Regions from separate parts of the Phyllobacterium sp. CCNWLW183 genome, predicted to be linked through region 3. Evidence: predicted binding sites of a transcription regulator. Region 3 holds the regulator's gene; each other region holds the start of a gene.

Region 1 (3,407 bases), on a different contig from region 3:
GTAGAGTGGCTGGAATGAACCGTGTGCGGGAAGCGTAAACATGCCGATCGCCTTTGGCGTTCTGGCCATGCGTGAAAAACCGCTGAGGGGTGACAAGGTGCAACCTATCCTTTGCTCTTGTCATGGCGACGTAGAGCAGGCGCCTCTCTTCCTCGATCTCTGCAGTTGAGCCGGTACCAAGGTCGGACGGCATGCAGCCGTCTACCACATTGAGCAGATAAACCGATTTCCATTCTTGTCCCTTGGCTGAATGGATCGTCGATAGGATGAGATAATCCTCATCCAGCAATGGGACGCCAGATTGATCGCTTGTCGCGTCCGGCGGATCAAGAGTGAGTTCAGTCAGAAATCTCTCTCGCGAAGGATAGCCGCTGGCAATTTGCTCAAGCTGAAGAATATCGGCCTGGCGCATTTGCGCATCTTCGTGAATACGCTCCAGATGCGGTTCGTACCAACGCCGGACCAACTCGATCTCGGCAGGCCAGCCCATCCTTCTGGCGCTCAGTTGTTGAACGGTCGAAACGAAGTCCGACCAATTGTCACCGGCGCGCGGAGGTGCCGGATGCTGGGTGAGGGCACTTAATGGGTCCGCATCTATCGCCATGTCTTCAAGTGCGCGCTGTGCCGAAGCAGGACCAACGCCTGGAAGTATCTGCATGAGGCGGAATCCGGCAACACGATCACGCGGGTTTTGCGCAAAGCGAAGCATGGCCAATACGTCTTTAACATGGGCGCTGTCGAGAAACTTCAATCCACCAAATTTGACGAAAGGAATGTTGCGCCGGGTCAGTTCAACTTCCAAGGGTCCGCTGTGATGTGAAGTACGGAACAACACCGCTTGCTGTTTCAAAGTTGTTCCGGTTTCCCGGGTCTCCAATATCTGCTCGACGATGTAATTTGCCTGCTCGTTTTCATCGCGCACAGAGACGAGTCGCGGCCTTTCCGCAGACTGTCGCTCCGTCCAGAGATTTTTTGTGAAGCGTTCGGATGCCAGATCAATCACGCCGTTTGCCGCACTCAGGATCGGCTGTGTGGAGCGGTAATTGCGGTCAAGTGTGATGACATCCGCCGGTGGAGTGAATGAGCTTGGAAAGTCGAGGATATTGCGAATGGTAGCAGCGCGGAACGAATAAATAGATTGCGCGTCATCACCGACTACCGTCAGACCGCGTCCTCCGGGCTTCAAGGCCAACAGAATGGTTGATTGTAGGCGATTGGTATCTTGATATTCGTCGACGAGGACGTGATCAAAGCGGCCACCAATATCTTCTGCAAGCAGCGGATCGCAAACGGTCTGCGCCCAATAGAGGAGTAGATCGTCATAGTCGAGAATGTTCTGTGCTTGCTTGGCTTCGACATAACCGGCAAAAAGCTGGCGAAGTTCTGTCTCCCACATGGCGCACCAAGGGAAAACATCCTTTAGAACCTCGTTGAGTGGGCGTTCAGAATTGACGACGCGAGAATAGATCGCAAGGCAAGTTCCTTTGGTCGGAAAGCGGGTTTCGGTTTTGGAGAAACCAAGTTCGTGCCGGACCAGATTTATGAGATCGGCCGAATCTTCCCGGTCGTGGATAGTAAAGTTCGGGTCAAGCCCAATCTGTTCGGCATAGTCACGTAAAAGCCGTGCGCCTATCCCGTGAAATGTTCCCGCCCAATCCAAGGCGTCAGTCATGATCGAGGACTTTTGCCCAAGCACCTGCGTACAGATACGGCCGACCCGTTTGGACATCTCAGCGGACGCACGTCTCGAGAATGTCATCATAAGGATACGGCGAGGATCGGCACCATTTACAATGAGGTGTGCAACCCTGTGTGCCAGCGTATTGGTTTTTCCCGATCCCGCTCCCGCAATGATAAGAAGCGGTCCGCCAGTCTGACCATCGGGTAGTCCGATAGCAAATTCTACGGCCTTGCGTTGTGCAACGTTCAACTTATCAAGATGCGCAACACTCATCGAAAAACTGGTTCCTATTTCTGATTCTGCTTGGAACAAAGATAGAACATAACACTCGTTTGCTCAATACTCAAGGCGGTGCAGAGACATACGCCAGCCGTTCCCGCTGCAATTAGTTCGGGCTCTGCATATAGGCCGCGCAGAGCGAAAAAACGCTTGCGAGCAAGCTGAGCAAGCCCCCGCATAGAGTAATGTAAACAAACCCCTCGGCCGCGTAGACTTCACCCATGACGATAGTCCCAGCGAACAGTGCAAGGTAGGTTACCGCGCTATTGAGACCCATTATTGCCCCACGTTGTGAAGGTTCCAGGGCCGTTAGTCGCATAATCAGCACGTTCAGGCCGAAGTGATTTGCGAGCCCCCAGATTGCCATGACGGCAAGAACCCCGGTGTAGGTGCCTGATACGAGCGACATCACGGCGTAAACCACAGCGACCATCAGAAAGATTAAGGGGAGCAAAACGCGACGGCCACTATAGGCGTCAACATAACGGTCCAGAAATACGGCGCTTCCAAAACCGATCCCGTAGAAGATCGCCGCAAGCCCGGTGGCTCGCACAGGATATTCCAGGTTCACATGCAAGTGATCGCCGACATAAGCATAGACGCCGTAAAAAGCCGCCATGAAACACCCACAGGCTGCCAGAAGCGGCAGTACGCCTTTGATCGTCAGGGCGGTGATTGGCGTTCTTGATGCAACACCCTTGCGCTGTGTTTCATGCTGCTGCCCGTTCACCGATAATCCCGCTCCAGCAATGAGAGCCGCTGCGGCGATTGCGATGTAAAATGCACGCCAGCCAAGACCGTCAGCGATCAACGTCGAAAGGGGTACACCCGCCACCATGCTGATCGTCCAACCCGTGAGTACGATACCAATCGTGCGCCCTTCATGTCCGGGCGAAGCAACGACGGCAGCAAGAGTATAAATTGCGGGCAGGGCGACACCGGCCGATATGCCGACGAGAAACTGAGAAATCGTCAGGACGACTGCGCCTTGAGCCACACCACTGCTGATAAAACCGATCGCCATTATCAACATGACATAGGCAAGCGTTCTACGAGGGCCCGCCCGATCTATCAGTTGCCCCAGAGCGATGGCCCCCAACGCGGTTCCAAGCCCAAAGGCAGCCGATGCCAGCATAATGTCCTGAACTTCTACGTCGAACCCATCGGCAATTGCCGGCGCAATCGGACCCAGTGCAAGTGAATTTGAGCCGATCAGACCAATGCATCCCGTCAGGGCCCAGACTATTGCGGGAACCGACATTGATGAAATTTCGCTTGTTACGTGATTATCATTCTGCATAAGCTCACAATATTCGAATGTTATTCGGCGGCAACCAGGGAGTTTACGGTCGTGAAAAAAACAGATGGTATTCTGCACCATAAAGGGGAGGCGCATAGGGCAGACCCAATGGACAGAAAATTGTTAGGTCAACTGGTGGGGGATGCG
Region 2 (3,407 bases), 170 kb from region 3:
TGATTAGAGGTTGTGGAACCGGCCGAAACCTTATATACTTTTAGTAAGTTACTTTTGGTATATAATGATGTCAAGCTCAGTTTCAAAAAACTCCTCATCTCAAACATCTCCCCGCCAGCGTCTTTCCCGCGAGGCGCGCCAGCGGCAATTACTGGATGTTTCATGGAAATTAATTCGTGACGAAGGTACGGAAGCTTTGACGCTTGGTCGCCTGGCTGAGTTGTCAGGTGTTACAAAGCCCGTTGTCTATGACCATTTCGGCACAAGGCCAGGACTTCTCGCAGCACTTTTCAAAGAGTTCGATGCACGTCAGACCGTTATAATGGATGCGGCGCTTGAGCGTGCCGCACCCAATCTCACCGACGTCGCCAAAGTGATCGCCTCGTCTTATGTTGATTGCGTTCTTACACAGGGACGCGAAATTCCCGGCATCACTGCCGCATTAAAAGGCTCGCCGGAACTTGATAAGATAAAGCACGACTTCGAGGCCGTGTTCATAGAAAAGTGCAGGCATCTGTTAAATGCGTTTACCGGCGCAGAAGGTGTTTCATCGGCTGGACTATGGGGAATGCTCGGAGCTGCAGAAGGCTTGTCAAATGCTGCAGTAAACGAGGATATCGCTCCTACTCAGGCAAAAGATGAGCTCTATGAAATCATTATTTCAATGGTGAAGCGCTCCGGGAACTAGGAGCAGTTGTTTTCTCATCTAAAAACAAACATCGGGCAGTCTTGGACTACCCGATGCCTGCATAATAATGAGAATACGATCAAGTCCGGTCTTTTGAACTCAACTCAGAACGGGATCTCATCATCGAGATCGCGTGAGAAATTACCGCCGCTCGAGCTCGAGGACCCGCCTGCATTGGACCGGCCAAAGTCGGAACCGCCACGATCGTCGCTCATCTGTCCGCGCCCGGAATTGCTCTCGAAGGACCGACCGCCGCCGGCTCCCGCACCTTCTCCGCGTGAATCCAGCATCTGTAGTTCACCACGGAATTTTTGCAGTACGACTTCGGTGGAATAACGATCATTGCCCGTCTGGTCCTGCCATTTACGGGTCTGAAGCGCGCCTTCCAGATAAACCTTCATACCCTTCTTAAGGTACTGCTCGGCAACTTTTGCGAGATTGTCATTAAAAATGACGACGCTGTGCCACTCGGTCTTTTCCTTGCGTTCGCCGCTATTCTTGTCGCGCCAGCTTTCCGAGGTCGCAATACGTAGATTCACGACGGGATCGCCTGAACCGAGCCGCCGGACTTCTGGATCAGCGCCAAGATTTCCTACCAAAATGACCTTGTTGACACTGCCTGCCATGTTCAAAACTCCACAAATTCCAATTTTAAATTTTGCCTATCATACAGAAGCCATGGACGTGGCGGGCAATTGATTGCCACTATCCACAATATACACCTCATATCGGCATCGTCTGCTGCGATCACTCTCCTGCCAGATTTGTCAGGAGACATTTTTCGATCATGCAGCCGACTATCTCAGCTCAAAGCGTCCTTTTACAATCAATTCGCAGCCGTATACATCCGGATATGGCGAAGGCCGCTGTCAATATTATTTGTTCTTTCTTTGTTCTAACACTTGCTCTAATAATGTCAACATGGCTATGGTGATTCAGGATGGTTGATAAAGTCCGGCCTCGTAAATTATCCATGAAGCACTAGATAAAGGAAACTGTTCTCTTAAAGAACAATTCCCCATAACAGCATGCCCTCTTAAAGGCGAACCGACATGAGCGATCAGAAGTACATTTCCATTCGCGGCGCGCGCGAACATAATTTGAAGAATATCGATCTTGATCTGCCGCGCGACAAGCTGATTGTCATGACCGGCCTTTCGGGTTCGGGCAAGTCTTCGCTCGCCTTCGATACGATCTATGCAGAAGGCCAAAGACGCTATGTCGAAAGCCTGTCGGCCTATGCCCGGCAGTTTCTGGAGATGATGCAGAAACCAGACGTGGATCAAATTGACGGTCTTTCTCCGGCAATTTCGATTGAGCAAAAGACAACCAGCCGCAACCCCCGCTCAACTGTGGGTACAGTCACCGAGATTTACGACTATTTGCGCCTGCTTTATGCGCGTGTCGGTGTCCCTTATTCACCGGCAACAGGCTTGCCTATCGAAAGCCAGACCGTCAGCCAAATGGTGGATCGTGTCATGGCGCTCGAGGAAGGCGCCCGTCTATTCATCCTTGCGCCCATAGTACGCGGGCGTAAGGGGGAGTATCGCAAGGAGCTTGCGGATCTGCAGAAACGCGGTTTTCAGCGCGTGAAGGTCGATGGTATTTTTTATGAAATTGCCGATGTTCCGGCACTCGATAAGAAGTACAAGCATGATATCGACGTTGTGGTTGACCGCATCGTCGTCCGACCTGATATTTCCGCACGTCTTGCCGATAGCCTCGAGACCTGCCTGAAGCTTGCAGATGGTATCGCTGTCGCAGAATTTGCGGATAAGCCGCTGCCTGCTGATGAAACCTCAAGTGAATCAGCCAATAAATCCAAGAACGAAACACATGAACGCATCATGTTTTCGGAAAAATTCGCCTGTCCTGTTTCGGGCTTCACCATTTCGGAGATTGAACCGCGCCTTTTCTCGTTCAATAATCCCTTCGGTGCCTGCCCGACCTGCGATGGCCTGGGTACTCAAAAGGCGATTGATCCGACGATGATCATTCCTGACGAGGCCCTGACGCTTAAGAATGGTGCAATTGCGCCTTGGGCAAAATCGAGTTCTCCTTATTACAGCCAAACATTGCAGGCGCTGGGCGAAGCCTACGGTTTCAAGCTCGCAGATCGCTGGCGTGATTTGAATGAAGAGGCGCGCGAAGCCATACTTTACGGCACTGGCAGCCGTGAAATTGCATTCTCCTATGATGATGGTTTGCGATCATATCGCACAACAAAATCTTTCGAGGGTGTCATTCCCAATTTGGAACGCCGCTGGAAAGAGACGGATTCAGCATGGTCGCGCGAAGAGATCGAACGTTTCATGTCTGGCACGCCCTGCCCCGCTTGCAAGGGTTACCGCCTGAAACCCGAGGCTCTCGCGGTAAAAATTGGCGGTCTGCATATCGGCCAGATTACTGAAAAATCCATTCGTCATGCGGATGCCTGGTTCAGCGATATTGATAAAAGCTTCAATGAGAAACAGACAGAAATCGCTGCGCGCATTCTTAAGGAAATTCGCGAGCGTCTGCGCTTCCTGAATGATGTCGGCCTGGACTACCTGGCGCTTTCACGCAATTCGGGCACTCTTTCCGGTGGTGAAAGCCAGCGTATCCGCCTTGCATCGCAGATCGGTTCCGGTCTGACTGGTGTTCTCTATGTTCTGGACGAGCCATCCATTGGCCTGCATCAACGCGACAATGAGCAGTTGCTGAAGACTTTGCGTCATCT
Region 3 (3,407 bases):
TTGTTATCGCCATAGCAAAAGCCGTGGCGTCGCATTCACCAAGTGGAAATCTTGGGCTGATGTCCGAAACTTCGCTTATTCTTATGGCGATAGGGCTTTTGCTTCTTCTATTTCTTTCAACGTGGTTGCGCCTGCTTGCCTTGCCATTGGTAGCATTGGCAATTGGTTTGACGGGACGGGCATCCTATCCTGCGATTATGGTCTCAGAAGACGGAAAACTGGTCGCGTTAAGAACGGACGACGACCATCTGGCGATCAATAAACAAGCAGGCAGCGCCTTCAGCCTCGATAATTGGCAGTTGGGGTATAGGGCCGGGCAGATTATTAAGCCGGCAATGAAAGGCGATGTTGCAAGCGGCGTTCAGTTCGAATGTAACAATAAGCTTTGCACTGCCCGGGAGCCGGGAGGATTAATCGTTGCCTATACCGATGATGCAACAAGAACAGCAGATGCATGCCTAGAAGGGGATATCATCATTTTGGCTTTTGCCGCGAGGGCTGCAAATTGTCCAAATGCTGGAAAATTGTTGCTTTCATCGCAAATGCTGGCGCTCAAAGGCGCTGCGGAGATCAGGTTTGATGCTCCACAATCTGACTCTGTCGAAGCCGATTCCACACCAGTTGGCACCGATTTGGCAAAACAAGAGCTTTCTCAACGCCTGAATTCGGTTGATATAAAATATGCGATTGGCACGCCCAACCGCCCTTGGAATAATTACCGCATCTATTCCCGCGCCGCGCGCAATCTTGAAGAGCGGCAACTATCCAAGAAACCACCGGATACAGGCAAGAAAATGTAGTTCGGCGTTTATGGTAGTCCTAAACATTTTTCGCTAGCTGCCATTCTGTGGCTGTTCGAATGGAGCCTACGAACAAAAGCACACCGTCCAGCGAAGCGTAAACGCCATCAATATCTGCGTATCAGACCGACCAGCTTGCCCTGTACCTGAACGCGGTCCGGTCCAAAGATGCGGGTTTCATAGGCGGGGTTTGCTGCTTCGAGAGCAATGGATGCACCTTTTCGGCGAAAACGCTTCAACGTTGCTTCTTCATCATCCACGAGTGCCACAACGATTTCACCGGGGCTCGCGGTATCTCCGCGCTTGATAACAACAGTGTCGCCGTCAAAAATACCCGCTTCGATCATGGAGTCACCTTTGACCTCAAGCGCATAATGCTCACCGCTGCCGATCATATCGGGCGGGAGATTGAGCATGTGAGTCTGGTTTTGAATTGCAGCGATCGGCACACCGGCAGCGATACGTCCCATAACAGGAATGCTGATCATGTTGGCAGCAACAATATCGGCAGTGCTTGCTTGCGGGCGAGGCGGCGCAACATTTCGTCCCAAACTGCCTTCAATAACGCTCGGAGAAAATTTGCGTTGCGCGTTCAGACCCGGCGCAATCGAGTCGGGCAGGCGAAGCACTTCCAGCGCCCGTGCCCTATTTGCTAGCCGACGAATAAATCCTCGCTCCTCCAGTGCGGTAATCAGGCGATGAATGCCGGATTTGGATGCGAGATCAAGTGCGTCCTTCATTTCATCAAAAGAAGGGGGAATGCCCGTTTCCTTCAACCGTTCATGTATGAAGAGCAGAAGTTCATGTTGTTTGCGCGTCAGCATAGGGGCGATCCTTAAGTGTGGAATCGGAAAAACAAAACCAGAACAAACACTATATGTTCCAGTTGTGTTCCACAAGGATTAATATCTGGTATAAACCAGCCCTATATGCCCAATTACTCTGAAAATCAGATGGAATGACGCAAAATATGGGCCTATCCGCCTATCGGAGGACCGCTCGACTGGCGTACTGTGAGTTCCACGGGCCATAATTCATGAATATTGTCCACGGGTTCGCCATCAAGGACGCGCACGAGCATTTCAGCGATTCTCGTGGCGGCGGAGCGCATTGATGATCGTGTGGTGGTCATGGATGGAACCATGTTGCTGGCATTGAGATATGGAAAGACATCGTCATGGGTGATGAGCGATACTTGTTTGCCCAACTGATAACCCTTGTTGCGAACTGCACGTGACACGCCCAAAGCGGTCATCATTGATCCTGCAATGATTGCTGTCGGTTGCGGAGTGCATGAAAGCAGCCGTTGCGTTTCACGAAAGCCGATTTCATCAGAGAAGTAGTCGTGTACGATGAAGCGCGGGTCGATTTCGACGCCGCGTTCGCTTAGCGCTTGGCGATATCCGAGCTCGCGATGCTCAGAGAACGTAAACCCTCTTAACCCGTCAATCATGGCTATATGCCGATGTCCAAGGTCGAGGAGGTGGCTTGCGGCCTGATAGAATGCGCCCTGATTGTCGATATCCAGCCAGGCATGGGGCCTGTCTATGTTCGTACGGCCATGCAGAACAAAAGGAAAGTTTGCATCGATCAGCATGGATACGCGCTCATCGACCAAAACAGGCCCGGAGACGATGATCGCATCAACCCGTTTGCTCGAAATCAGGCGCTTATAAACCGAAATCTCGTCATTATCGACAATGGGACTGAGCAGAAAATCAATCTCGTCCCGGGAAAGGCGCTCCGCCAAACCGGCAAGAAATTCCGCGGTATGAGGCCCAAATCGCTGGCTGGAATCTGCGGGGATAACCAGACCGATAGCACCGACACGGCCCATGGCAAGCCGCCGGGCATTTGCATTCGCACTATAGCCAAATTTCAATGCCGCTTTATTGACGCGCTCGCGCGTAGCCTCATTCACTTCCGGATAACCGTTCAGCGCGCGGCTAACGGTCGTCTGGGAGAGGTTGAGCTTTTCAGCGAGTTCTTTCAGCTTCATGCCGGACGGTCCAAAACTGTATTCCTATCTGCGTCGTTAGATGTCTTTGCCTTCGTAATATAATCATACTTCAAAGCGCTTTAAATGATCTGCACAATTTTATTTGCCTGATTAATGGCGTTCATAAACTATTTATTGACATTCGTTTTGCGTTTTGACACCTTTTATCCAAAGCGCTTTGGATAGGTTAATTTCACTATCTGATGTGCTTGAGGAGGATCGTCAATTGGGGATTGAGTGCCGTCCGGCATGGGTTGATCCATCAAATATTTCTGGGAGGATTTATGAAAAAGAGTTCAGTTTTGGCGGGCATCCTGCTTACAGCGCTGTTGTCTTCAGGTGCCTATGCAGCCAATCTTTCTATTGTTTACAGCTCGACCGGCAATGAAAATGCCGAATTGCGCAAGCAGCTTGACCGCTTTGAAAAAGAAACAGGCAACAAGGTTTCCATTGTGGCGATGCCATCAAGCAGTTCTGACAATTTCGGTCAGTATCGCCTTTGGCTTGCAGCCGGAAACTCGGATATCGATGTCTATAAGACCGATGTGGTTTGGGCGCCTCAGCTATCAGAGCAATTTCTCGATCTGACCGAAGCGGCAAAAGGCGTG
Region 4 (3,407 bases), on a different contig from region 3:
AAACCTGCAGCGCGCAGATGCTCATAGCCAAATCTGCCGTAATATGCGGGATCGCCAAGAACGAGCGATAAGGTCTCTCCTGCAGCGACGAGCTTCGTATGGGCTGTCTGAATGAGGAGACTTCCGACACCTTGCTTTTGAAACTCCGGCAATACTGCCAAAGGCGCCAAAGCGACGGCGTCGTGGTTCTTACCGGTAATCTTCACGCGTGAAAACAGGATGTGTCCTGTCAGAATCCCGTTTTTCCGGGCAACAAGCTCGAGCAGAACATCGTTATTTTCTCTCAACCGAGAAATCAATTTAACTTCGCCGGTTCCCCCGAAGGCACGCTCGACAAGGTTGGCAACTTCAGGATAATCGTCAGGGCTTGTAGTCTGGACCGTGACATCACTCATGGCAGTCGTGTGCCTTGCGCGATTTTAGCTCCGCGCTGAAACTCCTGCCCATCCATGGCTTTGCCGCCTGCACGCTGCAATGTCCGCAGACGGACAGCTCCTTCGCCGCAGGCAATGCGCAAATCGTCGTCCAATACGGTTCCGGGGGCACCTACGCCTGTGGCGAGCACTGAGCGCAGAAGTTTGACACGCTCCAGATCGTCGCCAATTTCCATTTCACACCAGGTACCGGGAAACGGCGCCAGGCCACGAATACGGTTGTGAACGTCTATGGCTGGCTGGGTCCAGTCGATGCGGGTTTCGACCTTGGTAATCTTGGAGGCGTAGGTTACTCCCTCATCGGATTGCGGCGTGAGGGTCAGGCTGTCGCGTTCCAGAGCGGCAATGGCGCGCACCATCAGATCAGCGCCGGCCATGCTAAGCTGGTCATGCAGTTCGCCCGCCGTCATGTCAGCCGTAATGTTGATTTTCTCGACCATGGCGACCGGCCCAGTATCGAGACCTTCATCCATCTTCATGATCATGATGCCGGTTTCAAGGTCACCGGCCATAATGGCACGCTGAATTGGCGCAGCTCCCCGCCAGCGCGGAAGCAATGAGGCATGTCCATTATAGCAACCGAGGCGGGTGCCCTCGAGAATTTCTTTCGGTAAAATCAGGCCATAGGCGACAACAATCGCAACATCTGCCTTGAGATCGATGAAAGCCTGCTGCTCATCCGGATCTTTCAGGCTCTTGGGTGTGCGGACCTCGATGCCGAATTGCTCCGCATTCCGGTGAACAGGCGAAGGGGTCAGCTCAAGCCCACGCCTGCCAGCAGGGCGTGGTGGCTGGCTATAAACCGCAACAATTTCATGGCCCTGCCCGATCAGCGCATTGAGAATAGGCACGGAAAAATCCGGCGTGCCCATGAATACGATGCGTAAACTCATGGCCTAAACCGCCAATCGGCTTGGAGGACGATCCTTGGCGAGTTTCTTGAACTTCTTCACCACCATTTCACGCTTCAACCGCGAAATGTAATCGATGAACAAAATACCGTTCAAATGATCGATCTCATGTTGAAGGCATGTTGCCAAAAGTCCGTCCGCTTCGACTTCTTGGGGCTTCCCCTCAATATCGAAATAGGAAACGCGAACCTGTTTGGGCCGCTCGACTTCCGCATAGTAATCAGGGATGGAAAGGCAGCCCTCTTCGTAAATATTCCGTTCGTCGCTGGACCAAAGCACCTGTGGATTGATGTAAACCTGCGGCGCCTTCGGCTCGTCCTCTTTGGCAAGATCAATCACCAGCATCTGGATCGGTGTGCCGACCTGAATGGCCGCCAGACCAATGCCGGGCGCATCATACATTGTGTCCAGCATATCAGCGGAAAATTTGCGCAAATCCACGTCAAAACTTTCGACAGGTTTGGAAACTTGACGAAGCAGCGGATCGGGAAGGATGACGAGCGGTTTGATAGACATGCCCTTCACCTAATATCTCGATTTTCAGCCGTCAATGCGGCATCAGACCCAATCATAAAAATGTTCATGTTTTGATCTCACATTTACCAATCGAATCGGTTACTCTAGGGTTATGGAAACTTCAATTTCTCTCGATCAAACGCTGTTTCAGCTCGGCGCGACCTCAATATCTGTAGGCGCAACACTGTTTACAGTGGCGCTTGTCATGGCTTTGGTGGTGATTTTTGCCATTGTTGCTGTCATGCGGGCAGCACGGATGCGGCTTGTCGCGGAGATACAGGCGGAAGATCGTGCCCGCGACGCGGAAGCGCGAATGGGAGAAATTCTTAAAAGCCAATCTGAAATGCAAGGTCGCATGCAGACAATGGCTGAACTTTTCGGTTCTCGTCAGGCAGAGCTTAATCAATCCATTCGGGAGCGGCTCGACGGCATGACCACCCGGATTGGCCAGACCATGACCGATCAGACCAAGTCCACGCACGAAAATCTCGCCAAACTGCAAGAACGGCTGGCGGTCATCGATACGGCGCAGAATAATATTCAAACGCTTGCGGGTCAGGTCGTCCAATTGCAGGCAATTCTTGCCAATAAACAGACGCGTGGGGCCTTCGGTCAGGCGCGGATGGAAGCGATTATCGCCGATGGTCTGCCGCAGGGCGCTTATGAGTTTCAGGCAACCCTGTCGAATGGAAGCAGACCTGATTGCGTGGTTCGCATGCCCAATGGTGCAGCAAATCTGGTCATTGATGCCAAGTTTCCCCTGGAAGCCTGGAACGCCATACGTGAATCCGAAACGCCGGAAGGCAAGAAGATCGCCGCTACACAGTTCCGGCGCGATATCGAGATTCATATTCGTGATGTTGCAGAAAAATATCTTATCAATGGCGAGACGCAGGATACGGCGTTTCTGTTTGTGCCCTCGGAATCGGTATTTGCTGAAATTCATGAGAATTTCGAAGGCGTGATCCAGAAGGCGCATCGCTCGCGCATAGTAATCGTATCGCCCTCATTGCTGATGCTATCCATTCAGGTCATTCAGGCTGTGCTAAAAGACGTACGCATGCGGGAACAGGCGCATTTGATACAGGGCGAAGTCATCCGGTTGATGGAAGATGTTGGCCGTCTTGATGATCGTGTGCGGCGTCTGCAAACCCATTTCATTCAGGCAAACAAGGATATTGACGATATTCTGGTATCTTCCAGCAAGGTGACCAAGCGCGGCCAGAAGATCGAAGCGCTGGAATTCGCGGAAGCGCCAGTGGGCGAAACAAAAGCGCCCGATACAACGCGGTCGGCAGCTTCCACGACAAGCCAGTTGCGCTTGCGGGTGGTCGATGGCGAGGAGTAAGGCCAGACTGTATCTGACCTGACGGATAATTCCGATCTTAGCCAGCTTCGATGGTTTTGCGCCGAACCTCCCAGGTTCCGGTCGTCTGCGGCTTGACGAAGAGGCTGATAATATCAGGATTGGCTTTTTTCAGAGCCGCTTCGATGCGTTGAACACAGGCTTCGATTTCTGGCGCGCGCATGTGATCTTCGAATTCCA

Evidence for each region. The regulator LexA, encoded in region 3, represses DNA repair genes until DNA is damaged. The targets are predictions, from matches to a motif close to TGTTCNNNNTGTGTTCNG.
Region 1: V9K95_RS17575 (ATP-dependent helicase) is a predicted target of LexA. The motif match lies at 1,986-2,003, and genes of this name have one in related genera.
Region 2: uvrA (excinuclease ABC subunit UvrA) is a predicted target of LexA. The motif match lies at 1,569-1,586, and genes of this name have one in related genera.
Region 4: def (peptide deformylase) is a predicted target of LexA. The motif match lies at 1,923-1,940, and genes of this name have one in related genera.

Annotation. Positions count from the first base shown of each region.
Region 1 is NZ_JBBCBN010000007.1:331,516-334,922, reverse strand. Features, by position in the region: gene V9K95_RS17575 (ATP-dependent helicase) at 1-1,954, opposite strand, end outside; gene V9K95_RS17570 (MFS transporter) at 2,067-3,221, opposite strand; gene V9K95_RS17565 (Lrp/AsnC family transcriptional regulator) at 3,369-3,407, shown strand, end outside.
Region 2 is NZ_JBBCBN010000001.1:57,217-60,623, reverse strand. Features, by position in the region: gene V9K95_RS00315 (TetR/AcrR family transcriptional regulator) at 68-688, shown strand; gene V9K95_RS00310 (single-stranded DNA-binding protein) at 793-1,314, opposite strand; gene uvrA (excinuclease ABC subunit UvrA) at 1,741-3,407, shown strand, end outside.
Region 3 is NZ_JBBCBN010000001.1:225,763-229,169, reverse strand. Features, by position in the region: gene V9K95_RS01165 (ComEC/Rec2 family competence protein) at 1-800, shown strand, start outside; gene lexA (transcriptional repressor LexA) at 908-1,624, opposite strand; gene V9K95_RS01155 (substrate-binding domain-containing protein) at 1,777-2,799, opposite strand; gene V9K95_RS01150 (ABC transporter substrate-binding protein) at 3,084-3,407, shown strand, end outside.
Region 4 is NZ_JBBCBN010000003.1:374,575-377,981, reverse strand. Features, by position in the region: gene V9K95_RS09925 (GNAT family N-acetyltransferase) at 1-395, opposite strand, end outside; gene fmt (methionyl-tRNA formyltransferase) at 392-1,327, opposite strand; gene def (peptide deformylase) at 1,331-1,861, opposite strand; partial or broken gene V9K95_RS09910 (DNA recombination protein RmuC) at 2,103-3,209, shown strand; gene V9K95_RS09905 (cation diffusion facilitator family transporter) at 3,247-3,407, opposite strand, start outside.